DNA from 3 places in the Virgibacillus dakarensis genome. Region 1 is predicted to be linked to each of the others. Evidence: predicted binding sites of a transcription regulator. Region 1 holds the regulator's gene; each other region holds the start of a gene.

Evidence for each region. The regulator CtsR, encoded in region 1, represses protease genes until heat stress. The targets are predictions, from matches to a motif close to ATGGTCAATAAAGGTCAAACA.
Region 2: a site for CtsR is predicted at 3,792-3,812, ahead of clpP (ATP-dependent Clp endopeptidase proteolytic subunit ClpP). Genes of this name have one in related genera too.
Region 3: a site for CtsR is predicted at 8,775-8,795, ahead of CZ382_RS23145 (ATP-dependent Clp protease ATP-binding subunit). Genes of this name have one in related genera too.

What each region holds. Positions count from the first base shown of each region.
Region 1 is NZ_LT732554.1:874,833-885,164, reverse strand. It holds gene CZ382_RS13925 (PIN/TRAM domain-containing protein) at 1-105, opposite strand, end outside; gene radA (DNA repair protein RadA) at 302-1,675, opposite strand; gene clpC (ATP-dependent protease ATP-binding subunit ClpC) at 1,862-4,288, opposite strand; gene CZ382_RS13910 (protein arginine kinase) at 4,309-5,373, opposite strand; gene CZ382_RS13905 (UvrB/UvrC motif-containing protein) at 5,370-5,906, opposite strand; gene CZ382_RS13900 (CtsR family transcriptional regulator) at 5,936-6,403, opposite strand; gene CZ382_RS13895 (MgtC/SapB family protein) at 6,709-7,407, opposite strand; gene ltrA (group II intron reverse transcriptase/maturase) at 7,772-9,070, opposite strand; gene CZ382_RS13880 (NUDIX hydrolase) at 10,307-10,332, shown strand, end outside.
Region 2 is NZ_LT732554.1:2,298,920-2,309,251, forward strand. It holds gene whiA (DNA-binding protein WhiA) at 1-584, shown strand, start outside; gene CZ382_RS20510 (IS1634 family transposase) at 850-2,562, shown strand; gene CZ382_RS20515 (HPr family phosphocarrier protein) at 2,765-3,025, shown strand; gene clpP (ATP-dependent Clp endopeptidase proteolytic subunit ClpP) at 3,137-3,727, opposite strand; gene CZ382_RS20525 (response regulator) at 3,934-4,545, opposite strand; gene CZ382_RS20530 (sensor histidine kinase) at 4,520-5,911, opposite strand; gene CZ382_RS20535 (DUF6305 family protein) at 5,985-6,575, opposite strand; gene nikC (nickel transporter permease) at 6,671-7,582, opposite strand; gene CZ382_RS20545 (ABC transporter permease) at 7,639-8,643, opposite strand; gene CZ382_RS20550 (ABC transporter substrate-binding protein) at 8,832-10,332, opposite strand, start outside.
Region 3 is NZ_LT732554.1:2,824,419-2,834,750, reverse strand. It holds gene CZ382_RS23180 (hypothetical protein) at 1-523, opposite strand, end outside; gene CZ382_RS23175 (ABC transporter ATP-binding protein) at 526-1,380, opposite strand; gene CZ382_RS23170 (GntR family transcriptional regulator) at 1,370-1,747, opposite strand; gene CZ382_RS23165 (Arc family DNA-binding protein) at 2,000-2,179, opposite strand; gene CZ382_RS23160 (SPFH domain-containing protein) at 2,202-3,047, opposite strand; gene CZ382_RS23155 (MBL fold metallo-hydrolase) at 3,134-4,006, opposite strand; gene ltrA (group II intron reverse transcriptase/maturase) at 4,432-5,730, opposite strand; gene CZ382_RS23145 (ATP-dependent Clp protease ATP-binding subunit) at 6,508-8,643, opposite strand; gene CZ382_RS23140 (LCP family protein) at 8,961-9,977, shown strand; gene mbcS (acyl-CoA synthetase MbcS) at 10,062-10,332, opposite strand, start outside.

The sequences.
Region 1 (10,332 bases):
TTCCATTTGCGTAAAATCTAATAATTTAATGATATCTGGTATATATAAATACCCAATGGTACCACCTGTAATCAGAAAGAATAAATGTACAATTTTTTTCAGCACCACTGTCACCTCCTACCACTCAGTATTACCTACTTTTAAAAAAATTAGTCTAAAAAATGGAATTATAGCTACTAACAATAAATAAAGAATAGCATAGCTGTAAAATCTAGTCAATTAGGTAAACATAAAATTTTATCACAATAAAATGACAGTGTCAATTTAATTTTACTAAATTCTGCTTTAGTTTCAGAAAATTCTACCTCCCCATCCCCTCCTCTAATGCTTCCTGCACTGTTTTGACGCCAACAACTTGAATTGATTTAGGTACCGTCCAGCCATCCAAGTTATTTTCCGGACAGATGACACGTTTAAATCCCAGTTTAGCTGCCTCCTGTACACGTTGTTCGATGCGGGAAACACGTCTAACTTCACCAGTTAAACCGACCTCTCCAATAAAAATATCATCCGGTTTTGTGGGCTGATCACGGAAACTGGAAGCAATGGCAACAGCAATCGCCAAGTCGATAGCAGGTTCATCCAATTTAACACCACCCGCAACCTTAATATATGCATCTTGGTTCTGTAACATTAATCCAACACGCTTTTCTAATACAGCCATTAATAAAGGGACACGATTTGCATCAACCCCTGTGGCCATCCTGCGCGGGTTTCCAAAGCTCGAAGGAGAAATTAACGCCTGAATTTCCACTAGTACAGGTCTTGTCCCTTCCATGGACGCAACAACCGTAGAGCCAGCAGCACCATGTGACCGTTCCTCCAGAAATATTTCAGAAGGGTTTAATACCTCGCGAAGACCAGCTTCCTTCATTTCAAAAATTCCCATTTCATTTGTACTGCCGAAGCGGTTTTTTACTCCACGTAATATGCGATACGTATGATGCCTCTCCCCTTCAAAGTAAAGAACCGCGTCAACCATATGCTCAAGCATCCTTGGTCCGGCTATCGCTCCTTCTTTGGTCACATGACCAACAATAAATATCGGAACCCCGTTTGTTTTGGCAATTTTCATTAACTCACTTGTACACTCCCGAACCTGCGATACACTTCCAGGTGCACTCGTAACTTCTTCACGAAAAATGGTCTGGATAGAATCAATTACAACAAACGACGGGTTAATCTTCTCAATGTGATTGGCAATGTCGTACAAATTTGTTTCCGACAAAACATACAATGAATCAGCGGTTATTCCTAGACGATCTGCCCGAAGTTTCGTTTGTCTGCCGGATTCCTCTCCGGAAATATAAAGTACCTGCAGTTGTTTCTCAGCAAGCTGTGAGGAGATTTGCAGCAGTAATGTAGATTTGCCAATACCCGGATCACCGCCAATTAATACAAGCGAGCCTGGGACAATTCCGCCGCCAAGCACCCGGTTAAACTCCTTCATCGTGGTTGTAATACGTGGTTCCTTCTGTGACTCAATTGCTGTTATCTTTTCCGGTTTACTAGCTTGTCTTATATCCCTTGCTAGTCCATGACTACTTCTGTTACCCGTTGCTTCCACTTCTTCAACTAACGTGTTCCATCGATTGCAGCCTGGGCATTTTCCCATCCATTTTGCCGATTCATAGCCGCAATCCTGGCATACAAATTTCGTCTTGCGTTTTGCCACTGGGATCCATTCCTTTCAGCTTAACCTATATTATATACGAATTGCGTAACATCAAAGTTACAGCAATCTATCAATTTTATAAACTTTTTTTCATAACTATGCCACATAACAGAGGTCGGATGTCGGAAGCCGGATGTCAGAGGTTAAAGAATAAGCCAGCAAGGAGGGGTCCTGCTGGCTGTTTTACTAAGCTAAAACGATAAAATCACCTTTATTGTTTAATCCGATTTTTACTTTTTGGCCTTTCGCAATTGTTTCTTTTAGTAATTCTTCAGAAAGCAAATCCTCGACATTTTTTTGAATGGATCGGCGTAATGGACGTGCACCATATTCCGGATCAAACCCTTCATTTGCTATTTTCTCTAACGCCTTATCGGTAAGAGAAAAGTCAATTTCCTGGTCCTTTAACCGGCGCTGCAATTGCTGTACCATTAAAGTAACAATATTTTTCATATGTTTTTTCTCTAATGAGTGGAATACAATAGTCTCATCAATCCGGTTTAAAAACTCTGGGCGAAATGCCTTTTTCAATTCTTCCATTACTTTAGACTTCATGTCCTTATATTCCTGGCCTTCTTCACCGAGGTTAAAGCCAACGTATTTATTGCGTTTAAGTTCACTTGCACCAACGTTAGACGTCATAATTAATACGGTATTGCGAAAATCAACAACCCGGCCCTTTGAATCGGTCAACCGTCCATCCTCTAATACTTGCAATAAAATATTAAAGACTTCGGGGTGCGCTTTTTCTATTTCATCAAGCAAGACAACCGAATATGGCTTCCTGCGTACTTTCTCGGTCAGCTGCCCGCCCTCTTCATAGCCGACATAGCCAGGAGGAGAGCCAACAAGCCGGGAGGTAGCATGTTTTTCCATATACTCCGACATGTCAATCCGAATCATGGCATCTTCATCAGCAAACATTACTTCCGCTAAGGCACGAGCAAGTTCGGTTTTGCCAACTCCTGTAGGCCCAAGGAAAATAAATGAGCCGATTGGGCGTTTTGGATCTTTTAATCCTGCACGAGCCCTGCGAATTGCTTTTGCCACTGCTTTAACCGCCTCTTCCTGACCAATTACACGATTATGCAAAATCGCTTCCATGTTCAATAACCGTTCACTTTCATCCTTCGTTAATTTCGAAACAGGTACCCCAGTCCAGGTGGAGACGACTTTGGCAATATCCTCAACTGTCACTTCTGAACTTTCCTGACCTTGTTTTTCTTTCCACTGATTTTTGGTTGTCTCCAACTCTTCCCTTAGTCGTTGTTCCGAATCGCGTAACGATGCAGCTTTTTCAAATTCCTGGCTTTGTACAGCAGCGTCTTTTTCCTTGCGTATCTCTTCCAGATTTTGCTCTAATTCCTTTAAATTAGGCGGCACCGTATACGAACGCAAGCGAACCTTTGAACCAGCTTCATCAATTAGATCAATTGCCTTGTCGGGTAAAAAGCGATCCGTTATATAACGGTCGGATAAATTCGCTGCTGCATCGATCGCCTCATCGGTAATGGTTACTCGATGATGTGCCTCATAACGATCCCGGAGCCCTTTTAGAATCTGAATGGTTTCCTCGAGTGTCGGTTCATCAACCTGAATCGGCTGAAACCTGCGCTCAAGCGCTGCGTCTTTTTCAATGTATTTACGGTATTCATCCAGTGTCGTCGCACCAATACATTGTAATTCACCACGAGAGAGTGATGGTTTTAAAATATTGGAGGCATCAATTGCACCTTCAGCCCCACCTGCCCCAATTAATGTATGCAATTCATCGATGAACAAAATAATATTGCCTGCTTGCCGGATTTCTTCCATCACCTTTTTTAGACGATCTTCAAATTCACCACGGTATTTTGTGCCGGCAACAACGGTCCCCATATCAAGGGTCATGACCCGTTTATCGCGTAATGTTTCCGGAACCTCATTATTGATTATTTGCTGTGCCAGCCCTTCTGCCACAGCTGTTTTTCCGACACCGGGCTCCCCGATTAATACCGGGTTATTTTTGGTCCGGCGGCTTAATACTTGAATAACACGTTCGATTTCTTTCGTTCTGCCAATAACAGGGTCAATATTTCCTTCTTTAGCAGTCGCTGTCAGATCCCTTGCCAAGGAATCCAGTGTTGGTGTATTTGCACTTGCTGATTGACCTCTTCCCTGCCGCCCAGCTTGTGATTCGTTACTGCCAAGCAGCTGTAATACTTGCTGGCGCGCTTTATTCAAACTGACACCAAGGTTATTTAACACCCGGGCAGCAACACCCTCGCCTTCACGGATTAATCCTAGTAATATATGTTCTGTTCCAACATAGGAGTGCCCTAGTTTTCTAGCCTCATCTTGTGATAATTCCACTACTTTTTTAGCACGAGGGGTATAGTGAATCGTCTGCATGGCCTGTTTCCCTACCCCGATGAGCTGCTCTACCTCCTGCTGAATTTTTTCAACTTCAAGACCTAATGATTGCAATGCCTTTGCTGCAATTCCATCGCCTTCGCGAACGAGGCCTAATAAAATATGCTCTGTTCCAATATTGTTGTGGCCAAGTCTGACCGCTTCCTCCTGTGATAGCGCCAAAACCTTTTGCGCTCGTTCTGTAAAACGTCCAAACATCATAAGCAAGTTTCCTCCCACTATTATTTTTCCAATTTTAAGCGTTCTCGAATAAGTGATGCCCGCAGTACATCCCGTTCGTCAGCAGTCAAATTCTTCTTTGCATATTGTTGAAGGAACCCTGGCTGTGTAAGGATTATTAGCTCGTTCAGAATATTTCTGGAAACATTTTTGATTAAGCCTAAATCAATTCCCAATCGGACATTTGATAAACAGCCTGCTGCTTCTTTTGATTCCATAATCCGGCTATATTTCAAAACACCATACGAACGATAAATCCGATCCTCGAGCCGTTTTCCTGATTGTTCCATTAATCGGGCTCTTGCATTTCGTTCCTGCTCAATCAATTGTTTAACAACACCTTGCAAATCTCCGACAATATCCTGCTCAGACTTACCAAGTGTTATCTGATTGGAAATTTGAAAAATGTTACCTAACGCTTCACTACCCTCACCGTAAATCCCCCGGACAACAAGCCCAAGCTGATTAATTGCCGGGATCATCCGGTTAATCTGCCTCGTAATGGTTAATGACGGTAAGTGCATCATGACCGAAGCTCGCATTCCTGTTCCTACGTTTGTTGGACAGCTTGTCAAATAGCCTCTTGATTCATCAAACGCATAATTAATTTTTTCTTCCAGCCAATCATCAAATTCAAACCCTTTTTCCAAGGCCTTATCCAGTTGAAGTCCAGGAAAATATAGCTGGATACGAATATGATCCTCCTCATTGATCATGACGGAGACCTGCTCGTTTTTTGAAATTACTGCCGCTGCTGTTTGTGCATGTTTTGCCAGATGCGGGCTAATGAGATGTTTTTCAACTAAAACACGCTTTTCTGTCGGTGTCAGCTCTGGTATTGAGATGAATTCCAAATCCTGATACTCTTGAAATGTCTGATGAGCATATTCTGTCTTAAAAAATTGCAGAATTTCCTCAAGCTCTTCCTGTTCTGCTGCAAGCGGAAAAGAAACCTTTGCAAAATTACGTGCCAATCGAATTCGGCTGCTCAGCACAATATCATTGTCAGGCCCTTCATCATGCATCCAAGGACTTATTGCATTATTGACGAAGTGTTCTAAGGTCATGACTGGTCACCCCGCATTTCTTTTTCCAAATCTTTAATTTTATCCCGAACTTCCGCCGCTTCTTCAAACTCCTCTTTGTCGATCAATGCCTTTAGCTGTACTTTATAATCTTCCAGCTGTTTTTTAGCATGTAAATCGCCACCCTGACGTTTGGGGATTTTTCCAAAATGTTTGGTATTTCCACTATGAACCCGGCGCAGGATTGGATCCAATCGCTCAGAAAATGTATGATAGCATGATGCACAGCCAAATTTTCCAACCCGTTTAAATTCAGCAAATGTCATTCCGCATTGCGGACATTGCAATTCTTTTGGTTGAGTAAATGCAGAATTACTGTGACTGCTCATTGGTGATGGTTCAAAATTAAATAAGCCGGTTAACAGATTATGAAATGAATAGCCTTCCTCAGGATACGTCATATATCCTTTTTCCTTGGCGCAAACTTCACACACATGGACTTCTATTTTATTTCCGTTGACAACCTGAGTAAAGTGTAACGTTGCAGGCCGTTTTTGACATTCCTGACACTCCATCTATTTCCCCTCCCAACGCACGAGACGTTTTATTTGTTTAAGTACTTTAATGTTGTCAGCATTGCTGTTAACACACGTGCACGAACTTCATCACGAAGCGGCAATTGAAATGCTAACGTATTTCTTCCAATTGCACTTAACATGATTTTTGCTTCTCGTTCCGTAATTAATTTTTCCTCTAATAGCCGATCCAAAACATCAAGAGCAGCCTGTTGCGTTACAGTTGGATTAATCAGCTGAATGATTTCATCAATCAGTTCAGATTTTTCCTGATGTTTCACACGCATTATCCGAATATACCCGCCGCCGCCACGCTTACTCTCTACGATATACCCCTTTTCAATCGTAAATCTTGTGTTAATCACATAATTTATTTGTGATGGAACACATTGGAATTGATCGGCTATTTCACTGCGCTTAATTTCAATCGCATCCTGTTGAGCCTGCTTGAGTATTTGTTTTAAGTATTGCTCAATCACGTCCGAGATGTTGCTCATAAGCGAAGCCTCCTTCTCCTTCAATGCGAACCAATGTCTATTGCATTTGACTTTGACTATCTTTGACTTTATTTTTATTATACGACAAATTGGCAGAGATGCAAACACATTGTTCTTATTTATTTTAGACAATGTCAGCAGAATCAAAACACACTATCCCGGAAATTTTATCACGTATAACGGTCTGCAATACCTCCACCTTTAGCATGAGTACCAAAACGTAAAGGTGGAGGAGGAAGGGCAGGCGAAAACCGTCACGTCCTGTGCGTCGAAAACCACCACTGAATGATGTTTTGCTTTATTCGTTAGCTTCTCTCGCTAATATTTTTTACAAACTCTACCCTGGACATTTCCTCAAACAAAGAAATTTTATCTAATTCCGTATCTTTATTCACTTTAATAAAAATACTTCTTAAATTATTTTCGACTTGGACAATTTCTACTTTTTTAATGGTTATATGATACGATTCCAAAATGGATACAATATTGCTTATTTGCAAATCGGGCAATGCTACAATTTCAATCAAAGAAGAGGAACGTCCTTTTCGAAATAGCCTTTCAAAGTTATTCAGGAAAATTAAACTAAGCAAAATTACGAGTGTTGTAAAAACAGCTGTTCCATACATACCTATCCCGATAACCAGCCCAAGACCTGCTACTGCCCAAATGGAAGCAGCTGTTGTTAGTCCGCGAACCGTTCCTCCATAAACAATGATTGTTCCAGCTCCAAGAAAACCAATACCGCTAATAACATAGGAAGGGATACGCGTCGGATCAAAACGGATATTATCGTAACGATCTATGTATGCTTCAAATCCATATAATGATAATAACATCATTAAACAGGAACCGATTCCAACCAATATATGAGTGCGAAAGCCTGCTGAGTGATTTTTAAGCTCCCGTTCAAAGCCAATGACCCCGGATAATACCAAGGCAACAAAAACACGCAGCATGATTAAAAGAAAATGGTCCCCAAATATCTGGTCAAAATAGTCTGTCATAAGCATGCACCTCCTTAAAATTTGTTGATGGACCTTTTATTTTACAGGAAAATTCGTAAAATAGACAGTTAACGCACCAGTTCCAAACATACATTGCTTACAAATATATGATTGTTCCAGAAAAAATATAAGATTGGAAAAGGATTTTTATCAGTATTATCGAATTACAATATAGATGGAACGAAGTAGAGTAGAAAACAGGAGTTAGATATTGCCTTCTTGTCCTCGGGTTTCAGGGTTTTCCACCTTACTAAGCCAGACTTGAGGGCAATTCCTCTTCCTGTTCCCCCTCATCAAACCGTACATGAGGTTTTCCCTCATACGGCTTTCCGACGTTCTTCTTTCTTTGGCATTACGTACTTGTCTAACTCGCCAATTTCACTAATTTATATTTGGTCATTTCTATTACCTCGCCCATTTTACTGTGTTTGTGGCGTTTATTTCGTTTCCTGTTCCAAAATATTGTAAGTCGTTCAAGTACATACCAGTCGATACGATTAAGCCATTTCTTAGCTATCGGGGAAGTAAGATAGTAGTTCTTAAACCCTTGCAGCTTTCGATTCAGCCCTATTATGAGATCTTCTATGTCTAGGGACAATTTATTGTTCTTTCCCACATATTCCTTGATCTTCTCTCGCATTTTCTTCATTGCCTTTTTACTCGGTATGTGCGACATCACATGTATTTTGTAACCGCCTTTAATAAGAATAGGGAATTTTCTGTGATGAAGTCCCAAGAAGTCAAATCCATCTGTATTATCCCATATATTGACAAGCCTTGATTTCTCAGGACTAAGTGTAAGGTTCAGTTTCTTCATGATACCTCTTAATACCTGAATACTTTCCAACGCTTGTTGCTTCGTAGAGCACATAATAACAAAGTCGTCTGCATAGCGAACAATTTGCCCCAGGTGTGCAAACTTCTTATTCCAGAGTGAGTCCAATACATTTAGATAGATGTTCGATAATAGTGGCGAGATCACACCACCCTGCGGAACCCCGGTTACAGAATCACGAAAATGGCCATCTTCCATGATTCCTGCTCGCAACCATTTGCGAATGAGTTTTAGTACTCTTCTATCGCTAATTCTCATTTTCACTAGCCTCATCAGTTTATCTTGGTTGATGTTATCAAAATACCCTTTAATATCGGCATCTACCACCCAAGCAGACTTCTTACTGGCTTTCTTGATTTTCGCTATGGCTTGATGGGCATTGCGTTTTGGTCTGAATCCATACGAGCAATCTTGAAAATCTGTTTCGAATATGGGTTCTAGTACCAGTTTTGTTGCCATCTGTGCCACTCTGTCCTTAATGGTTGGGATTCCCAGTGGTCTTGTTTTCCCATTTCCTTTTGAAATATAGGTTCTTCTGACTGGATTTGGACGGAATTGATTTTCCTTTAGTTCAAGGTATAACTCATTTAAGAATTCCCTTTCCCCATAGTCATATACAATCTCATCGATTGTTTGCCTGTCGATTCCACCACTTCCATTCTTGGATTTGACTCTTTTCCATGCTTCCGCCAGTATATCAGGACGATAGATCTTATCATATAGTGCGTGAAATCGTCTCGTAGGACTTTCCTTGGCACAAAGATATAAAGTTGATCGGAGTCGTTGAGCTTTTCCATTGGTGTAGTTAGCCAGTTTTCCGGCATTCACTTACTCGTACCTCCTTTCAAACTTGTGAACGAAGTAGGGTATTGGCTTATGCCGTCCTTCCCTAGACAATGTTGTGTTGTCATCGTCATCATCGGTACTATGACCCCCTCCGACTCCCTCTCAGCCCTTCCACCACTTCACCATCGGCTTATAGGTTTCTGTTTTACTCCGTAGAGTGACCGAGGAGGGTATCCCCAGTTCCGTTAATTACTTTCCTAACATGTCGCTCCCCTTACCCCGAGAGATTCTTCAGTGCTGCTCTTCCAAGTTCTTGACACCTTCCATGGTCTTCTCCTTCCTTTGCCAGGATCGACTTCTCCTTGTCCACGTGTGGGTCTGCTGACGAGGCGGCAGGATTCACTTTTATGTTACGACCTGTTAGGTTGCTCGCACTACTGAGTGTGCTTTGTCACAAGGCTTCAACCTTAGGATTTCTCCACCAGTCACTTGTCAGCTACCAAGCGTCTTGGTACTTACTTGGGTTGGACTTTCACCAACTCGCAATTAACAGCGTGCTGGGCACGCCAAAGGCGCAAGCGCCCGTTTAGCGACGTATGGACTGGACTGAGCCGTAGGAGATAAAGGAAACACGGTGAGCTAAAAGCGAACCGATGTTGACTTATCGTACGGAGGTGAGGGAAGTCCACTAGTCGCTGGGCACTGGAGCCGGACGTGGCTTACCCTGCCGAGATCAGAATAGAGCCTAAATTTATATACTTTTGTATGAAAACACTTATCGAGAAAAGCCAATACAAAGCTAGACCCTTCATCATTCAATTTTTTGAAGGGGTTAAATTATCTACGGGCTTTATTTGTGATCTAAAGATAAAATACTATGTCCTTTCTTTGAACAAATTTAGCAATTTTGGTTAGGGTCTCCTTTATATTATAGTTAATGGAGGATGACCACATTACCAATATAACAATACAAATGACAGTAGTATTATTGAAAAACTTTTGTATACGTGTTCTAGTCACAATAGATGGTACTTCTATACTGTCACAACCCGTTTCTTATACAGGGTATCCCCTTTCAGGATCCACCAGAGTATTTTCGGCCTTGTTGTATTGTTATTAAACTGTATTGGCAATAAATGAATGTGATATACCTCCTATCCAGGCTAGAAATTCTTTTTCATCATAGACGGTGGCTGCGCGAATGCGGAGCCATGTTGGTTTCTTATCTTTTTAAAAAGGAATTTGCGAAAAACGCTATTGGGAAGCAGGTGGGTAAAGTTGAGTTATAAATGGCTCAAATGGGC
Region 2 (10,332 bases), 1.4 Mb from region 1:
GTAAGCGAGCATATTTACGTGGTGCTTTTTTAGCAGGAGGTTCGGTTAATAATCCGGAAACATCTTCCTATCATCTGGAAATTTTTAATTTTTATCAGGAGCATAACGATGCATTGTGTGATCTGTTAAACAGCTTTCATCTTAAAGCCCGTAAACTGAAACGAAAAAAAGGCTATATTACGTATATTAAAGAAGCAGAGAAGATTACCGAGTTTTTAAATTTAATCGGTGCCCATAATGCCTTATTCAAGTTTGAGGATGTCCGGATTGTGCGCGATATGCGTAATTCTGTCAATCGATTGGTAAATTGTGAGACAGCTAATTTAAATAAAACAATTGGTGCTGCATTTCGGCAAATTGAAAATATTAAGCTTATCGAGGAGACAGTTGGATTGGATGTACTACCGGAAAAACTTCGGGAAATCGCCGTTTTACGTGTTCAAAACCAGGATGTTTCCTTAAAGGAATTGGGAGAGCTCGTAACAACCGGAAAAATTTCCAAGTCCGGTGTCAATCATCGCTTAAAAAAGATTGATCAGTATGCGGAGCAGATTCGTCGTGGCGGAAAATTTGCCGAAAGTTGAGCAAACATTCATTTTGGATACATTCCATGGTATACTAGTTGAAAATTTAGTTGTCCGTCGTGCTTACAGGTTGAGCAGAACCGATTCTTTAAGCGGACACATGGATGAAGGTTTCCTTTTTTTATAAACTCTCCTTCTTTTAAAGGAGGAGGGTTTTTGTAACCCACATTCGGCAGGTGAATAAATAAAGATAATGTATTTTTTAAAGGTTTTTTCCCGTCTTTCTCGAAACGTATAGGAAAGAAGAAAAAGGGAGGGAAATAGGATGAAGCCAAAAGATCGGGTTATGATGCTCTCTACAGGACCATCCCAGTTGATTTCTGCGATTTGCGATGAGATAGGTTTTGAGGACCTTCTTAACGAACAAATCGAATGGGATGAAAGTCGCTGCAAACTATCACCTGGTGCTCGCTTAAAAGCACTGGTTATTAATATTCTTTCGGATCGAGAACCGCTGTATCATGTTGAGCAATATTTTGAAGAACAAGATGTGGAGATGTTGTTTGGTTCTGATGTAGAAGCTTCACATATAAATGAATACGCACTTGGTCGTGCACTGGATGCCTTGTATGAAGTCAACCCGTGGAAGGTATATTCAACGTTGGCCATTTCAGCTTGCCATCAACTAGGCCTGCCTCTTGGGAGGCTGCATAATGATACGACTTCCTACTCTTTGTACGGCGAATACAACACAAAGGAAAAAGTACCGAAGTCAGAAGAAGCAGCGGAGGATTTGGAAATCACGCATGGATTCAGTAAACAACATCGGCCGGATTTAAAACAAATTGTACTCGGTATGAGTGTCACACCAGAACGTATTCCAATCTTAGCTACGGTTGAAAACGGAAATACGGATGATAAAACGTGGAATTTTACATTCATTCAAAAGCTTCGTAACTTACTGTCGGAGGAAGAATGGGGGCAACTGATTTATCAGGCAGATTCCGCCCTGATAACCCTAGATAACCTACGAGAAATACGGGGGAATCTCCACTTCATTTCCCGGCTTCCCGAAACATTCAGCTTGAGTTCTGAATTAAAAGAAAAAGCATGGAAAAAAGATAGATGGGAAGAAATCGGTCAGATAAAGCCACAAAAGAAAGCTGCTTCCTATAAACTCCAGTCATTTACAGAAAAACTGGATGGTTTTATGTATCGCTTTGTTGTCGTCTATTCGGACAAGCTCAATGAACAAAAGGAAAAAACTTTCCTGCGTAAACTGGGAAAGGAACGTATAAAACTCGAAAAGGCAATAGATACATTTGAAAGTACCGTGTATCATTGTGAATCAGATGCCAAGGAAGCTTTGGAGAAGTTTGAAAAAGAAAATGCAAGTCATTATTTCCAGTATTCATTTAAGATGGAACCGGAAGAACAAACGGAAAAACGAAAGAAACGGGGACGTCCAAAAAAGAATGAGGTTCCCAACGTCATCACGGTATATCGTCCTCATCTCCAATGTCTGGAGGAAATAGAGGAGGCAGTTGAGGAAAAGAAACGTAAATTAAGTACGTTCATCCTTATCACGGACAAATGTGATCGTCAAGAGATGACAGACTTAGAGATCCTTCAAACCTATAAAGGGCAAGAAGCTGCGGAAACGCGTTTTCGTGTTTTAAAAAGTCCTCAAATGATAGATGGGTTTTTCCTAAAAAAACCTAGCCGCGTGGCAGCATTAGGAATTGTTTTTGTGATGGCGCTTCTCGTATATGGCATTCTTGAAAATCGTGTTCGAGAAAAAATGAAACAGGAGGAGAAGCCTCTAAATTTAGCTGGAAATAGAAAGTTATTTAATCCGACAGGTCAAGTGTTATTGAAAGAGCTCAAAAAAATAAAAATCATATATATCCAGCAAAATGGAGAGACACTTCGCTTTCTTCCAGATAACATCAATGAAGAATGTAAACGAATCCTTGAACTTGCGGGTTATGATATGACAATATACGTGTCGAAACAAGCAGAAAATACAGTAGTTTAAGTGAGATATGGGGGATTGCGAAAATGAAATGTCGAATATAAAGGAAAAACAAAGAAGAAAGTCTACTATTAAGGAATTAACAAAATAGAGATATTAATTTTAAAAAATGCACCTGAAAAATAGGAGAAAGTTTATCTTTCAGGTGCCGAATATGGGTTGTAAGGATAATGATAGCGTTTACAAAACAGGGAGGATGATGAGATTGGTTGAAAGGTCTGTGACGGTGGGGCTTGAGACAGGATTGCAGGCAAGACCGGCGGCTCTATTTGTACAAGAGGCAAATCGTTATGGCTCGCATTTGTTTTTGGAAAAAGGTGGGAAGCGGATTAATGCAAAAAGTATTATGGGATTAATGAGCTTAGCCGTTGGAACTGGAGAAACCATTACGTTAATTGCTGAGGGTGCTGATGAGGAGGTTGCCATTAATCATTTGGTTTCTTTTGTAACAGCAACAAAGGTCTGACAAGAGTCCAATGAAGTAGACAATCAATGGAACCTGGTATTGTATTACCGATAGTTTCTATCCAAGTAACAGAAAATCCCCTGACCACTAGCAGTTCAGGGGATTAATCTATTATTTATCCGTTTTTTTCTCCATAACCTTATCAATTAAACCGTATTCTTTGGCTCTAGCTGCGGTCATGAAATTATCGCGTTCGGTATCACGTTGAATTACTTCCAGCGGCTGGCCGCTTCGTTCAGCAAGGATTTGGTTGATTTTTTCCCGCATTTCAAGAATACGTCTTGTGTGAATCTCAATATCTGTTGCTTGCCCTTGTGTACCGCCAAGTGGCTGATGGATCATGACCTCACTATTTGGTAACGCATAGCGCTTGCCAATTTCGCCGGCTGTTAATAAGAAGGCACCCATTGATGCAGCCATTCCGGTACAAATAGTTGATACGTCAGGCTTAATGAATTGCATGGTATCGTAAATAGCCATTCCAGCTGTGATTGAGCCACCTGGTGAGTTAATATAAATCGAGATGTCTTTATCGGGATCCTCTGCTTCAAGGAAAAGCAATTGGGCAACGATCGAATTTGCCACATTATCATCGATAGCACTGCCTAACATGATAATGCGGTCTTTAAGTAAGCGCGAGTAAATATCATATGCACGTTCTCCGCGGTTAGTTTGTTCAATAACTGTTGGTATTAAATTCATGTGTAAATCCTCCTTGATTCATTCAAATTAATCCATTGGTTTGGATAGTTTTATCATAACCTAATAGGTCAAAAAAGGTCAAACAAAAACGATCGACAAAAAAAGTGGCATTGGCGTTCTATGTATAGTTTGTACAATTGCCCGACATGACCGAAAGAATACACTTTCCATCATACCCTCTTTTATGGAATATAAACTATATTCCATCATATAAGTTTGTATGTATTTTTTGGTCGGCCTTTTTTACCGTATTGGGATATCACTTCAACTTCACCTTTTCCCTCCAGGTAGTTAAGGTAGCGGTGCACCGTTTGATATGCAACAGGCAATTCGTTTTGAATCTGATTGATGGTCAAAGGTCTTTCTTGCTGGAACAAATAATTTTTAATGGACATTAAAGTTGCCTGGTTTATCCCTTTATCAACAAACACATTGTCTTTACCCCCTATTAGCCTGCCGATTTTTAAATTAATCCGGATTCGTGATAACAGGTCTGGAGCTTTAATTGGTTTTAACGCAAAATCAGTTGCCCCGGCATTCAGAAATGTGTTGGCGATCTCCTGCCGTTCGTCAACTGTTAAAATGATAATCGGAACTGTCTGATTGAGCTTTCGTATTTCTTTTGTTGTTTTAACTCCATCCCAATCGGGCATATGATAATCCAGCAATACCAGATCCGGGTCCATTTTTGCAAATAATTCCGCCGCTTGTTTACCTGTCGCTGCTTCTAATACCTTCCATTCAGCAAACTTGCAAATTTCTTTTAATGTAAAACGAATAGCTTCATTATCATCAACGATAAGAATGGTTGTGCTCATTTCTTTGTTCACCTTCTTTTTGGATGGGCAGCATAATATTCATTTGCGTATGGCTTCCGGGGATGCTGTTCACTGAGATGCTTCCATGATGATTTTCTACTACTTTTTTAACGAAAGATAGTCCGATACCGGAAGAATTCTTTGTGCTGAAGCCGTCCTCCCATATATTTCTTAAATGGGATGTTTTGATGCCTGGACCATTATCCTGAACACGAAGTAAAATACCGTTATCTATTCTTTTGACATAGATGTGGATATATCCTGCTTTTCCAGCAAAAGAAGTAATCGCATTTTCTAAAATATTGGAGATTGCCCGGGAAAAACGTATTTTGTTTATATAAATTGGTGGTAAATTTTCCTCGATGTCAATGCCGAGATCAATTTGTTGTTCATTTAAATCGAGATGACTTGTTACATATTCCAATAATTCCTGAATGGAAATTTCCTGTTTGATATTTTCAGATAAAATTTCTGCAATCATGTCCTTCATTTTCAGCAGTGATTTATCCATCCGATTAAAATATTCCTGCAAATCGTCATTTTCCAGTGGCTGCATTTTTAACTGGATTAATGAGGTTAATCCTTCCACCGTTACCAGTGGTGTTTTCAGATCGTGCACCAATGTATTTATTTCCTGATAGACACTTGATTCGATAAGGGCGATCCGTGTTTCCTTTAACTCTTCCTCCTGTTGCTGATATTTTTTCAAGGTGTAAACTTGTTTATTTACCAAATGGACTAATAAGCTTAAAATGACCGCAATAGTGAGGAAAGCTGTAAAAAAGATCGTTGCTAGTGTATTGAATAATTTATTTTCGGTGAAATAGCTGTCGGCAATTTTAATGCTGACCGCAATATCGTTTGTACCGAACCCGAGATGTGAAAGTCCTGGAATAAGCTGCAACCAACTACTTGCCATTAAAATGAAAAACAGGATAAGCGAAAAAATAAAATAAAAGTACTTTTGCTTCGGTATGTAAAGCTGGAGCAGTGAGATAGCTCCAACCGTTACGATATGGCCAAGATAGGAAAAATGCTCATTGTAAACTTGATTAAACAGGATCATTGCTGCCATTGTTAAACCGATAAAGCCTAAAGAAAATGTGATCGATTTCAAATCTCTGGAAAGGGCGAGGGCAAAAAGCATTGCTCCAAAATAAATAAAAAAGGAAATAAGCACGTATTTTGCAATATACGCGAATGCCGTCACTAGAAGCTGTCCACTATCAAGTAACATAATACTGTTGTTTAAATTATCGATGATGTATAATGACCAGTTTGTGATAAATGTTGGAAACATCTCGCCGTATATAAGTAAAAGCAAACCCAGAAAACCTATAAGGGAATAATTCTTTTCTTTGGACATGATAAATTCCTTTCCGAGGGCAGTCATTAAAACTATTGGAAAGCTTTGATGAGCAAAGGATTACCCTCATTTGCTAACGGAATGCTGAATTAAATGGGGTGGACAAATCATCCAACCGGGTAACAAGCGTCGCAGGTACATGGTGTTTTTTCAATGTGGTAAGCAGTTTGTCCGGGTGCTTTACATTTTTTAATCCAATGTAATAATCGGCAAAAGGAACGATCTGCACAAATAACTTCTCCGTTTCGTCATTCTCACGTTGTTCACCGGAAAGATCGACGAGTACAACAGGTAAATTCATATGTTCTGCTTCTTCGACGAGCTGATCTGTTCGTGTCAATTCTTCTGCAAATGATCTTGGTGTATGGGCTATACCGTTGGCACTGTATCCAAGGACGATCACAACGCTTGCATAATCATATAGATCTGTTGCTAGTGCTCTTGGCCGATAGTCCGCTTCCAGATTGAGGTTCTCTGCGATTTTTAACAGAATTGTTCCTTCTGCAGCCTGGCCGGCCGATGTAATTAAAATTTTTTCCCCGCCAATCGGTGCCGGCAAATTAGGATAGGAGTTAATAGGCTTACTCGGGGAAGAACGGATGGTTGTACATAATAAGATGAAGGCCAACATGATACATATAAATACCGGAATATATTTTTTCATTTACTCACCCCCGTTACATGAATTATTTTTTCAAATAAAAAAGGCAAAGCGATTGCTTCACCTTCTATCATACAATAGTACTATCTGAAATGTCATTATTGTTTTAATCTTGGATCCAGTGCATCACGTAATCCATCACCGAAAAGGTTGAAACCAAGCACAACAAAGAAAATGGCGATTCCTGGAAATGCAACAACCCACGGTGCATTTTGCAAAGCTGCACGTCCATCACTGAGCATTGCTCCCCATTCCGGTGTTGGTGGCTGTGCGCCAAGCCCCAAAAAACTTAAGCCGGCTGCATCCAAAATTGCTGTACCAATGCTAAGTGTTGTTTGAACAATAATCGGGGCAAGGCAATTAGGGAGAACGTGCTGCATTAATACTCTTCCATGTTTTGCACCAATTGCACGTGCCGCTTCCACGTATTCCGTTTCTTTAACGGACAGCACCGCCGATCGGACAATTCTGGCAAATTGCGGAACACCGACAATCCCGACAGCAATCATCGCATTCCGTAAACTGGGACCGAGAACAGCTACAAGCGCTATTGCCAGCAGAATACTGGGAAAAGCCATCATAATATCAATTATTCGCATAATGATCTGATCAACCCAGCGCCCAAAATATCCAGCAATCCCTCCTAGGAGAACACCAACGATCAAAGCAATACCTACTGCAATAACCCCGATTTGAATCGAAATACGGGAGCCATGGACAATCCGGCTGAAAATATCCCGCCCAAGTTCATCGGTTCCGAGCAAATGATCGGATGATGGTGCCTGATACCGGTCAATAATATTTTGTTCTATTGGGTTATGGGTGGCAATCATCGGTGCGAATATCGCCGTTAAAATTAAAATTAAAATAATACACAATCCAATGAAGGATGTTTTGCTTTTAATGATTCTTATTAATGAATCTACCCATAACCTGCTTGACTTGGGTTGGATAGACTCATCGACCCTGGTGGCGTCTGGATCAGGTATCGGGTTTGGCTGAAGTGACATATGTTGCACATCCTTTCCTGGTAGTTTTTAACTCTGAAACGCTGCTGTATGTGTCATCAATCGAATCTAATCCTTGGATCTACATATTTATAAAGGATGTCCGTAAGCAGGTTAACCAAAACAAATATTGTCGCAATCATTAATATTGTGCTTTGTACAACCGGATAATCCCGACCAAGAACAGCAAGGTATACATAACGCCCAACCCCTGGCCATGAAAAAATTGTCTCCGTTAAGACGGCTCCGCCCAGCAGTAAACCGAATTGCAATCCTATAACTGTTAACACAGGCAGGAAAGCGTTTTTTAATGCATGTTGAAAAACAACCAGATGCTTCTTCAACCCTTTTGCACTCGCTGTCCGGATAAAATCCTGCCGCATCACTTCCAGCATACTGGAACGGGTCATCCGGGCGATAATCGCCATTGGAATCGTTCCAAGTGCAAGTCCAGGCATTAACAGGTGGGAGAATGCGTCTTTAAAGGCTGACCAGTTTCCGGTTAGGATGCTGTCCAATAAATAAAAGTTTGTTATCGTATCCAGTTTGATCCCTGCTGTTAATCGTCCTGAAGGAGGCAGGATATTTAACTTGACCGAGAGCAGCCAAATCATCATTAAACCAAGCCAGAATATTGGTAAAGATACACCAAACAATGCGCCGGTCATACTAATATTGTCAAACCAGGAATATTGTTTAACAGCGGCAATTACCCCTGCAAAAATACCAATCACTATTGCTAGAATCATGGCAAAGATCGTTAATTCGATTGTTGCCGGAAGTTTATGTAATAGTTCATATCCAATATTCTCTTTTGACTGGACGGATTCACCTAAATCACCCTGAAGGATATCTCCGATAAACCGCCCATATTGGATGATATACGGATCATTCAACCCCAGCTCAGCACGTAATGATTCAAGCTGTGCCTCCGTTGCTTTTTCCCCAAGCATACTTCTTGCCGGGTCACCTGGGATAAGATGAATGAGAGAAAAAGTAAGAATGGAGACACCGATTAGCACGGGGATAAGCATCAATAGTCTTTGTACAATGTATTTAAGCATGATTTGATTCCTCCGTTTAGTGCAGTTATATCCAAGAACCGGCTAATACCATGGTGAAGAAATTGCCAATTCTTGGATTGATTCTCCATAAAATGTGTTCAAACAGTCGCCGCTTATTATTTGCTGACTGTTTGAACCTCCTCTTAAGGGAAATAACTATTAACACCAATTAAAATGTCGGTAAGCTGCTATTTAATGTTCAGTAAATTAAATGGTTCACTGCCTGTTGCATGTGGTACATAATCAACGACCTTTTTACTTGCTGCAATTGGAGGTGTTGTATGAGCAATTGGGAACCATGGCGCATCTTCGTGAATAAGCTCCTGTGCTTGTAAATAAAGCTCTGTACGTTTCTCTTGATCCATTTCCGTTTGCGCTTGTTTTAACAAGTCATGAAGCTCATCACTCTTGTAAAATGCAATATTACCGGCTGAACCCATTTTTGCATTATCTTTGTCCAGCAATACATATAAGAAGTTATCCGGGTCACCATTATCACCTGTCCAGCCCAGGAACGCCATATCATGTTCGCCGTTTTCGGTTGCTGCCAAGTGGGTATCCCAGTCATTTTCAACGATTTCTACGTTGATGTTTACTTCCTTGAGCATTTCTTGAATTGCCTGGGCGGTTACTTTTGGCTGCGGCATATAGTCTCTTGGATTTGAGAAAATATAAAGGTTGGTATCAAAACCATCCGCATATCCAGCCTCGGCCAATAGTTTCTTTGCTTCCTCGACATCATAGCCATAGTCTTCAATATCGTCATTGTATCCCCATAATGAAGGTGGAAGCGGGTTTTTGGCTGGCTTGCCAATACCTTCATATAATGTAATGAGCTTTTCTTTGTCAATTGCTAAATTAATGGCTTGTCGAACTAATTTTTCGGACATTGGACCTTCTTTTTCCGTGTTCATTGCCAGATAGCTCACATTCATTGACGGTCTGCGGATAATCTGCAGGTTTTCGTCATCCTCTGCCGTTTGAATATCCTGTGGGTTTAACCCTGTCATCATATCAATCGATCCAGACTGAAGTTCCATAAATCTGGCACCATTATCAGGGATTGTACGGAAAATTACTTTCTCTACATTGGCAACCTCACCAAAGTAGTCGTCGTTTTTCGTAACAGTAATACTGTCATCAGGAACCCACTCATCAAACACGAATGGACCTGTTCCGACCGGGTTTTTAAAATAATCTTCCCCATATTTTTCGACCGCCTCTGGACTTGCAATACCGAACGGTGGCATCGCTAGTGTTTGCAGGAATGGAGCATTTGGTTCGGACAATGTAATCGTAACCTCGTAATCACCGGTTGCTTCCACCTTTTCAATAATCCCGCCAAGATCATCCTCCGAAGCACCAAACATGTAGCCATAGTAAATAAATTCGGCTGATGTTGCCCAGCGTTCGAAATTATAGACAACATCCTCAGCAGAAAAGTCATTGCCATCATGGAATTTTACATCGTCACGCAGTTGGAAAGTCCAGGTTAAACCGTCATCCGAAACATTCCATTCTGTTGCGAGGGCAGGTCTTACCTCTGTATTTTCTTCTTTATAGCGTACTAATGTATCATAGATTTGATTGGTTACGTAAATCGATTCGCCATCTGTTATTTTTGATGGATCCAATTGAATGGAATCAGCGCCACGCCCGAAGATTAGTGTTTTCTCGCCATCTGTTTTT
Region 3 (10,332 bases), 1.9 Mb from region 1:
CGACAACAACACCGCCACCTAATAACCCATATTTATAAAATAATAATCCAAGCAGAAACATGAACGACAAAAGAAAGAACATCACTGTTGCATCGATAATAACACGTGTCAGCCATGTATCAGTCAGCAGCTGCGCCGGATGGATTAGCTGGTATGAACTGATACCCATTTTGTCCGTACCAAATAGGATAACAGAATGGATCGTATTGGCCAACACCGACTTTGCTAAAGCCAAACCTAGAAAAAACAGCCCCATTCCTGCAAAAATATTTTTCCTTGTTGACCCCATTTTTATCGAAAATGGGATCCCGTGCTTCGCTTGAATGAACCCGGTTATACCGCAATAAATATAAATTGCCATTGACAACGCAAAAGTCATTTGACCATTTTCCACATTTAACAGGAAGTATGCCCCCACAATACTAACCAGTAATGTACTCAGCAAAATGCTCCAAAAAATCAGCAATGAATACCGTGCATCTGTCGCATAAAAATAAAGTAACCCTTTCAATTGTCTTCCCATCGTTAAGCCCCCTCCTTTTCTGTTAAATGAATCATTAATTCCTGAATTGGTATCCCTTCAACAGATAGTCCAGCCGCTTCAGCCTGTTCCTGACTGCCGTAAACATATGCGGTCATCATCCCGGCAAGCTCTTTTTTGTTAATAATTTCCTTGTCTTTAATAAAATGCTCAACAGCCTCAGCACTTCCCGTTATAGCATATGTATTATTTCGCAGATTTTCCGCTTCTTCTTTCAGAACAAGTTTGCCGTCCTGAATTATCAGCACTTCTTCAAAAAGCAAACTAACTTCATCAATCAAGTGGGTCGAAAAAATAATTGTCCGCTTTTCACTTTCGTATTCCTCAAGCAGAATTTCGTAAAATTTACGTCGCGCTGCAGCATCTAAGCCAATATATGGTTCATCAAAAATTGTAATTGGGGCTTTACATGCCAGCCCAACGATGATGCCAAGGGCCGAGGCCATTCCTTTTGATAAGGCCTTAACCCGTAAATTTAAGTTTAAGTTGTATTCCTTAATCAAATCATCTGCAAGTATCCGGTCCCATGTTGGATAAAACAGGGAATATATACGTAGCACATGCTTTACCTTTAATTCACGTTTGAAATTATTCCCCTCTTTAATTAGACAAACAGATTCGGTCAATCGCTGATTATCAAACGGCTTTTCCCCGTCGACTAAAATTTCACCGCCTGTTGCTAGAATATGCCCAGATAAGATTTCCATAAACGTTGTCTTCCCAGCCCCATTTCGACCGAGCAGTCCGTAAATTTTTGGCTCATCCAACGTAAATGAAATATTATCAAGTGCTAACGTGTCTTTATATTTTTTCGTCACATTCCTGACATCAATCCGCATGATTGATCCCTCCCTGTTTGATCATTTCCAGTAGTTCATCATTACCCATCCGTAATTTTCTGGCTTCATCCTTTAGCGGCTGTATGAAGTTTTCATAGAAATGTTCTTTTCGCTTTTCAATCAAAATCTCCTTTGCATCATCAGTCACAAACATTCCCACACCCCGTTTTTTAAATAAAATATTTTCATGTACCAGCTCATTAATTCCTTTAGCAGCGGTGGCGGGATTAATTTTGTAGTACTGCGCAAATTCATTGGTCGACGGCACTCGCTCCCCAGGTTTAATCGCACCATTGATAACCGAATCCTCTAGCTGCTCTTTTATTTGTAAAAAAATTGGTTTGTTTTCGTCTAATGTATTTTTCATATACACCACCTCAGCTAAATGGTTAATTACTTATGTAATTAACCCTATAACATGAAGCTATATTTGTCAATAATCATTATGGAAAATTACGGAGACTACCTACACTGAGTGAAAAAAGGGCGAGAGCGTCACCAAAAGTGCCTGAATTTCTTCCCAAATCGCGTAGCCCCCTTTTTCTAACGACTTCCTACAGCAACAAGTGAATAGAAAGAAAAATAAGGTTCCGCACGTCAATTCGTGCGAAACCTTATTTTAATCCTCACCTATTTTTTTATCTTCGCTCTTCGGCAGCCTGCCAGCTTTTTTGGCTGCATCCCTAAGCAGGAATTCCACATGGCTGTTCACACTGCGAAATTCATCCTTCGCCCAGCGTTGTAGAATATCATATAATTTTGGGTCCATTCGTAACGGGAAATTCTTTTTCTTCACCATAGAAACCCTCTTTTTAAACCTATTATTGGTACAGTGTCCCCGTATTAATTACCGGTTGGGCACCATTGTCCGAAACGATTGCGACGAGCAAATTATTGATCATCGCAACACGCCGCTCCTCATCCAAATCAACAATATCTTGCTTTTCAAGACGCTCAATGGCATCCTGAACCATCCCCACTGCACCTTCAACGATTTTCCGGCGGGCAGCAATGATGGCATCTGCCTGTTGCCGCTGCAGCATGGCCTGAGCAATCTCGGTCGAATAAGCAAGGTGTGTTAATCGTGCTTCAATCACCTTCACTCCAGCAACCTTTAATCGCTCCTGCAGCTCTACCGTTAATTCATTCGATACTTCTTCCGCATTTCCTCTTAATGTAAGTTCAACATTCTCAAACGTATCGTACGGATATTTCGTTGCCACAGCACGTATCGCGGTTTCACTTTGAATTTCGACAAACTGTTCATAGCGATCCACATCAAAAACAGCCTTTGCTGCATCAACTACCTTAAATACAATCACGGCAGCAATTTCAATTGGATTCCCATTCACGTCATTCACTTTTAACCGTTTACTGTTAAAATTCCGTACCCTTAAAGAAATGGTTCTTCTTATCGAAAATGGAACTGTGATGACAATCCCTTCCCGTCGGATCGTCCCCATGTATTTCCCGAGGAAAATAACGACTACCGACTGATTTGGCTGGACTAACGTGATACCACTTCCCAGTGTTATGGCAATGATAAGACAAATCCCGCCAACAATGAATTGCTGGTTTATAAAGCTGAATACTGTTCCCGCAATTAGGGCAGCGATAACGATAATTCCTAGAAATCCATTCATCGACCATGCATTTCGCTCCTGCATAGCGACTCCTCCCCCTTATATCCAATTTATATTATTATGATATCATATTTGTTTAAATTTGTAAATACAGTTTTACAGAAAATTTATTACCCAGCTTTTTCCGTCAATCCATCAAGTGGGGTTTTTTCTGTTAAAACAAAATAGCCCTGCCCGTTTGTCACTATCGATATATCACCAAATACCGCTGTAGAATAAATCATGGCATGAACCCTTTGCAGATTGCGAATGACCCGATCTACCGGATGTCCATAATGATTTTTTTTGCTGTACGTCAGAATCGCAATCTTGGGCCTAACAAGTTTCAAAAATGGGTATGATGTACTCGTATTCGATCCATGATGTCCGACTTTGTAAATATCCGATTCGATATCTTTCTGTTGCATGATTCTTTTTTCTTGTGCCTGTTCCGAATCACCCATAAGTAAAAAATCAACCTCGCGAAAACTTACTTTTAACACAATGGAGGATTGATTATTGTTTTTATGTTCGGCATATGAATTTAGGATTTGCATGTCAACCAATGGATCAAGTGTAATCACATCGTTTTCTCTGGCAATCTCAACTGGAATTTTATGCTTTTGGATTTGATTAATATAGCGTACGTAAGTTTTTGTTGAATGGAGCTTACCGGAATCGATTATTTTATCAACCTTAAACGATTTCATTATTAATGGCAGTCCCCCAATGTGATCAATATCCGGGTGGGTTGCAATTAGCAGGTCAATTTTTTTAACCCGACGTTTTTTGAGAAATTCTGCGACAGTTTTGCCTGCTCCCGGCGGTCCGCCATCAATTAGTATTGTTTTGCCACTTGGCGTTTCAATCAAGATACTGTCCCCCTGCCCAACATCAATGAAATGAACCTTCATTTGCTGTTGCTCTGCAGCAAAACTGGGGTTTGGAATCGTAAATAATAATAGTATGAAAACAACGTTAAAAACCTTGAAAATCCGCATCATTAAACATCCTTTTACCATGCTTTAGTACAGATTAGTTTTTTCAAGTTTTGAGTTTATTATTAATTACAGATTATGGCTGGACATCGACCTGAAGATTGTGCGTTCACACCTCAGGATTGCGTACTCGAAGCCCAAGATTGCGTGTTTGAGATTCGAGATCGCTCGTTCACACCTCGTGATTACGCGTTCGCACCTCGAGATTGAACGTTCGTGACCCACTCACTTATCGCAAGCAAAACGCCAGAAGTAGAGTAGAAAACAGGAGTTAGATATTGCCTTCTTGTCCTCGGGTTTCAGGGTTTTCCACCTTACTAAGCCAGACTTGAGGGCAATTCCTCTTCCTGTTCCCCCTCATCAAACCGTACATGAGGTTTTCCCTCATACGGCTTTCCGACGTTCTTCTTTCTTTGGCATTACGTACTTGTCTAACTCGCCAATTTCACTAATTTATATTTGGTCATTTCTATTACCTCGCCCATTTTACTGTGTTTGTGGCGTTTATTTCGTTTCCTGTTCCAAAATATTGTAAGTCGTTCAAGTACATACCAGTCGATACGATTAAGCCATTTCTTAGCTATCGGGGAAGTAAGATAGTAGTTCTTAAACCCTTGCAGCTTTCGATTCAGCCCTATTATGAGATCTTCTATGTCTAGGGACAATTTATTGTTCTTTCCCACATATTCCTTGATCTTCTCTCGCATTTTCTTCATTGCCTTTTTACTCGGTATGTGCGACATCACATGTATTTTGTAACCGCCTTTAATAAGAATAGGGAATTTTCTGTGATGAAGTCCCAAGAAGTCAAATCCATCTGTATTATCCCATATATTGACAAGCCTTGATTTCTCAGGACTAAGTGTAAGGTTCAGTTTCTTCATGATACCTCTTAATACCTGAATACTTTCCAACGCTTGTTGCTTCGTAGAGCACATAATAACAAAGTCGTCTGCATAGCGAACAATTTGCCCCAGGTGTGCAAACTTCTTATTCCAGAGTGAGTCCAATACATTTAGATAGATGTTCGATAATAGTGGCGAGATCACACCACCCTGCGGAACCCCGGTTACAGAATCACGAAAATGGCCATCTTCCATGATTCCTGCTCGCAACCATTTGCGAATGAGTTTTAGTACTCTTCTATCGCTAATTCTCATTTTCACTAGCCTCATCAGTTTATCTTGGTTGATGTTATCAAAATACCCTTTAATATCGGCATCTACCACCCAAGCAGACTTCTTACTGGCTTTCTTGATTTTCGCTATGGCTTGATGGGCATTGCGTTTTGGTCTGAATCCATACGAGCAATCTTGAAAATCTGTTTCGAATATGGGTTCTAGTACCAGTTTTGTTGCCATCTGTGCCACTCTGTCCTTAATGGTTGGGATTCCCAGTGGTCTTGTTTTCCCATTTCCTTTTGAAATATAGGTTCTTCTGACTGGATTTGGACGGAATTGATTTTCCTTTAGTTCAAGGTATAACTCATTTAAGAATTCCCTTTCCCCATAGTCATATACAATCTCATCGATTGTTTGCCTGTCGATTCCACCACTTCCATTCTTGGATTTGACTCTTTTCCATGCTTCCGCCAGTATATCAGGACGATAGATCTTATCATATAGTGCGTGAAATCGTCTCGTAGGACTTTCCTTGGCACAAAGATATAAAGTTGATCGGAGTCGTTGAGCTTTTCCATTGGTGTAGTTAGCCAGTTTTCCGGCATTCACTTACTCGTACCTCCTTTCAAACTTGTGAACGAAGTAGGGTATTGGCTTATGCCGTCCTTCCCTAGACAATGTTGTGTTGTCATCGTCATCATCGGTACTATGACCCCCTCCGACTCCCTCTCAGCCCTTCCACCACTTCACCATCGGCTTATAGGTTTCTGTTTTACTCCGTAGAGTGACCGAGGAGGGTATCCCCAGTTCCGTTAATTACTTTCCTAACATGTCGCTCCCCTTACCCCGAGAGATTCTTCAGTGCTGCTCTTCCAAGTTCTTGACACCTTCCATGGTCTTCTCCTTCCTTTGCCAGGATCGACTTCTCCTTGTCCACGTGTGGGTCTGCTGACGAGGCGGCAGGATTCACTTTTATGTTACGACCTGTTAGGTTGCTCGCACTACTGAGTGTGCTTTGTCACAAGGCTTCAACCTTAGGATTTCTCCACCAGTTACTTGTCAGCTACCAAGCGTCTTGGTACTTACTTGGGTTGGACTTTCACCAACTCGCAATTAACAGCGTGCTGGGCACGCCAAAGGCGCAAGCGCCCGGTTAGCGGCGTATGTGCTGGACTGAGCCGTAGGAGATAAAGGAAACACGACGACCGAAGGGAGTCGATGTTGACTTATCGTACGGAGGTGAAGGAAGCACACTAGCCGCTGGGTGCTGGAGCCGGACGTGGCTTATCCGGTTATTAAGTTATCCACAACCACCAAATTTTATAATTTCCTAGACAACAAAAAAATCCTGCCCCGAAAATCGGGACAGGATCTTCATTCATTCATTTATGCTTGTTTTACGGTAATTTCATCATCAACTACGTCAACATTTACTGCTTTAACTTCATTGTTTTCCAATAACAAATCGGTTAATTGATCTTCAATTTTATCCTGGATAACTCGGCGTAATGGTCGTGCACCAAAACGGCGGTCATAGCCAAGTCGTACTAATTCATGTTTCGCAGCATCTGTAATCGTAATTGCAACTTTATTTTCTTCCATGTTTTGTGTTAATTCATGCAACATCAAATCAACAATCTCGACTAAATTATCTTCACTTAATTCATTAAACGTAATGATCGAGTCAAAACGGTTTAAGAATTCCGGTTTAAAATAAGCACTTAAGTTTTCTAATGTGGAAACCGATTCATGCTCCGTCCGGTTAAAGCCGACATTAATTTCTTTCACACCGGTTCCGGCATTACTTGTCATGATAATAACCGTATCTTTAAAGCTTACCGTCCGGCCATGTGAGTCCGTTAAACGACCGTCTTCCATGATTTGCAGGAACATGTTTTGCACGTCCGGATGTGCTTTTTCAATTTCGTCGAGCAAAATAATCGAATATGGATTGCGACGCACACGCTCGGTTAATTGTCCTGCTTCCTCATGACCAACATAGCCTGGAGGTGAACCGATAATTTTCGATACGGCGTGTTTTTCCATATACTCACTCATGTCCAGACGAATCAAGGCTTCACGTGAACCGAATAATTCCTCAGCCAGTGCTTTCGTTAGCTCGGTTTTACCAACACCGGTTGGACCAACAAACAGGAATGATCCAATTGGACGATATTTTGATTTCAGTCCAGCACGGCTGCGGCGGATAGCTTTAGCAACCTTGTCAACCGCTTGTTCTTGTCCAACAACTTTTTGGGCAAGATTTCCTGCAAGGTTTTTCATTTGCTCTTGTTCATCTTTTTGCAGTTTAGTTACCGGAATACCTGTTTTTTCTTCAATAATTAATTGAATATCTTCCATTCCAACATCAATTACTTGTGCTTCATCCTTCGCTTTTTCCAGCTGTTTCTGCAGTTGAATTTCCTGATAACGAAGATGTGCAGCACGCTCGTAATCTTCTTTTTCCGCGGCTTGTTCTTTCTCCTGAACGATTTCATTCAGTTTCTGTTCAATGGAATCCGAATCTTTTTCCGCGTTGGCCAGATTCAATCGTGAACCGACCTCATCCATTAAGTCAATCGCCTTGTCAGGTAAAAAGCGATCTTGGATATAGCGTTGTGATAATGTGACAAACGCGCGAATAACATCATCAGAGTAACGTACTTCATGAAATTTTTCGTAGCGTTCTTTGATTCCATTTAAAATTTGCACCGCTTCATCGACTGTAGGTTCCTTGACGATAATTGGCTGAAGACGACGTTCAAGTGCAGCGTCTTTTTCAATTTTACGATATTCCTTTAATGTTGTGGCACCAATCAATTGCAGTTCCCCACGTGCTAGTGCTGGTTTTAAGATGTTACCAGCATCCATCTGTGAGCCTTCCGCAGTGCCTGCACCAACTAACAGATGAATTTCATCCACGAAAAGAATAACCTCTTGCCGTGATTGCAATTCTTGTACCAACTGTTTCATACGCTCTTCAAATTGGCCTCTAATACCTGTATTGGCAACCAGCGAAGCAACATCTAGTAAGTAGATTTCTTTGTTCATCAGTTTTGTTGGAACGTTACCCTCGGCTATTTTAACGGCCAAACCTTCCGCAATTGCTGTTTTACCAACACCAGGTTCACCAATTAAGACCGGGTTATTTTTATTTCTTCTATTTAATGTTTCAATAACCCGTTTTATTTCTCCATCACGGCCGATCACCGGATCAATCAATCCAGCACGTGCTGCGCTGGAAACATTTTTGCCTAATTGATCAAGCAAACCATTGCCCCGATTCCCTTGGCGTTGTTCTGTTCTTGTTCCGGCGCCGCCTTGGCCATTTCCTTGGAAAAAGTTCTGGGCAAAAGCATCCTGATTTCCATTAGAACTGGAAAAGAAACCAGTTGGATTCATCATTTGACCTTGTATTTCTTCAAAACATTGATTACATACATGTACCTGCATTTTTTCATTATTTATTTGCATCGAGACGTTAATTGTTGCTGGACGAATACCACATTGTTGACATTTCATCATGTCATTCCTCCTTGTGATTTTCTTTAAAAAGTGTAGGTCAGCTTTTAGATAAGCTGCAGTCAGACTAGTTTAAATAAGCTTTTAACAAGGTTTGACTTTGACTATCTTTGACCTTGTAACCATATTATACTCTGACCTTTTTTGACTTTCAAGTGTTTTAACTGATTTTTTTATGATTTTTTAGGCTGGCGCACAAACATAATTCCTGTAAAATCCGTCATTTACACATGTGTGGCATCTTAAGTCGTCCAGATTTCGTCTTGTTAACTTTTTTGTTTTCACATATAATAAGGGGAACAAAGGCGGGATTCCGGGTGAGCGAATTAAGGACAGAGCGAAGAAGACAACGCAAAAAAACAAAAAGATGGAAGAAAAGAATTCTCCTTATCCTTCTCATCCTATTTATTATTATAGTTGGGGGATTAGGCTATTTATTTTTCCACGCATACAACGCAGCTAAAAATTCATATCAGGATTTAGACCGTCCAGGAGAAAAATCGGCACTACGGGATATGGATGTCACCATTGGCAAGGATCCGATTTCGATTCTGCTAATGGGTGTCGAAACCTATGCTACCGGGGGAGAAAATGGGCGAGCGGATACACAAATCGTAGTAACACTTAATCCACATACAAATACCATGACGATGACTACTATTCCGCGTGACACACAGGTGGATTTGCCTGCTGAAGGGGCAGGGCAATATGCTGGCATTCATAAAATTAATGCGGCCTATACGTATGGTTCCATTACCGGTTATGGTGGAAATAAATTTACCGTCGAGACGGTTGAGCAGTTACTTAATATTCCGATTGACGAATATGTTGCCGTTGATTTTGAAGGATTTCGCGACATTGTCGATGCCCTTGGTGGGGTAACCGTTAATATAAAAGAAGGTTTTTGGGAGAAAAATATTTACAACGATAATAAAAAAATCTATTTCAAAAAAGGGCCTGCAAAGCTGAATGGTGAAGAAGCACTTGCTTTTGTCCGAATGCGAAAACGGGCGGTTAACAATGTATATTCTCGTGATGAACGACAGCGACAATTTATTCAAGCAGCAATTAACGAGGCGGTTTCCGTTGGGACAATCTTTAAACTCGGTGAAATATCCGATATTCTTGGAAAAGATGTCGAAACCAGCCTGACACCAACTGAAATATATGCACTGCAAAAGGTATACTCCTCGATTGATGCGTCGGCTATTAAAACATATACAATCGAAGGATCGGACCAGACGACTAATGGGGGCTCCTATTTTATTCCAACAGATGAAGGGTTAGCAGAAGTAAGCAGGAAATTGAAACAGGAATTGGAATTGCAGGAGTAATCCTGATTTAAACAACCCCAAACGCGATAAAAGCAGTCACGTTTAGGGTTGTTTTATTCGTTTAAACCCATTGCCAGATAAAAATTATTGCATTTTTACCTTTTCTTTTTCTCTTAATTCCACCCGCCTAATTTTTCCAGATGTCGTTTTTGGCAATTCATCAATAAATTCAATAGCCCTTGGATATTTATATGGGGCAGTCAGCTCTTTTACATGATCCTGCAGCTCTTTGACAAGATCTGGATTATTCCCATCTACTCCATCTTTTAGGACAACAAATGCTTTGACTATATTGCCGCGAATCTCATCGGGACTTGCTACAACCGCACATTCCTGAACATAGGCATGTTTGACT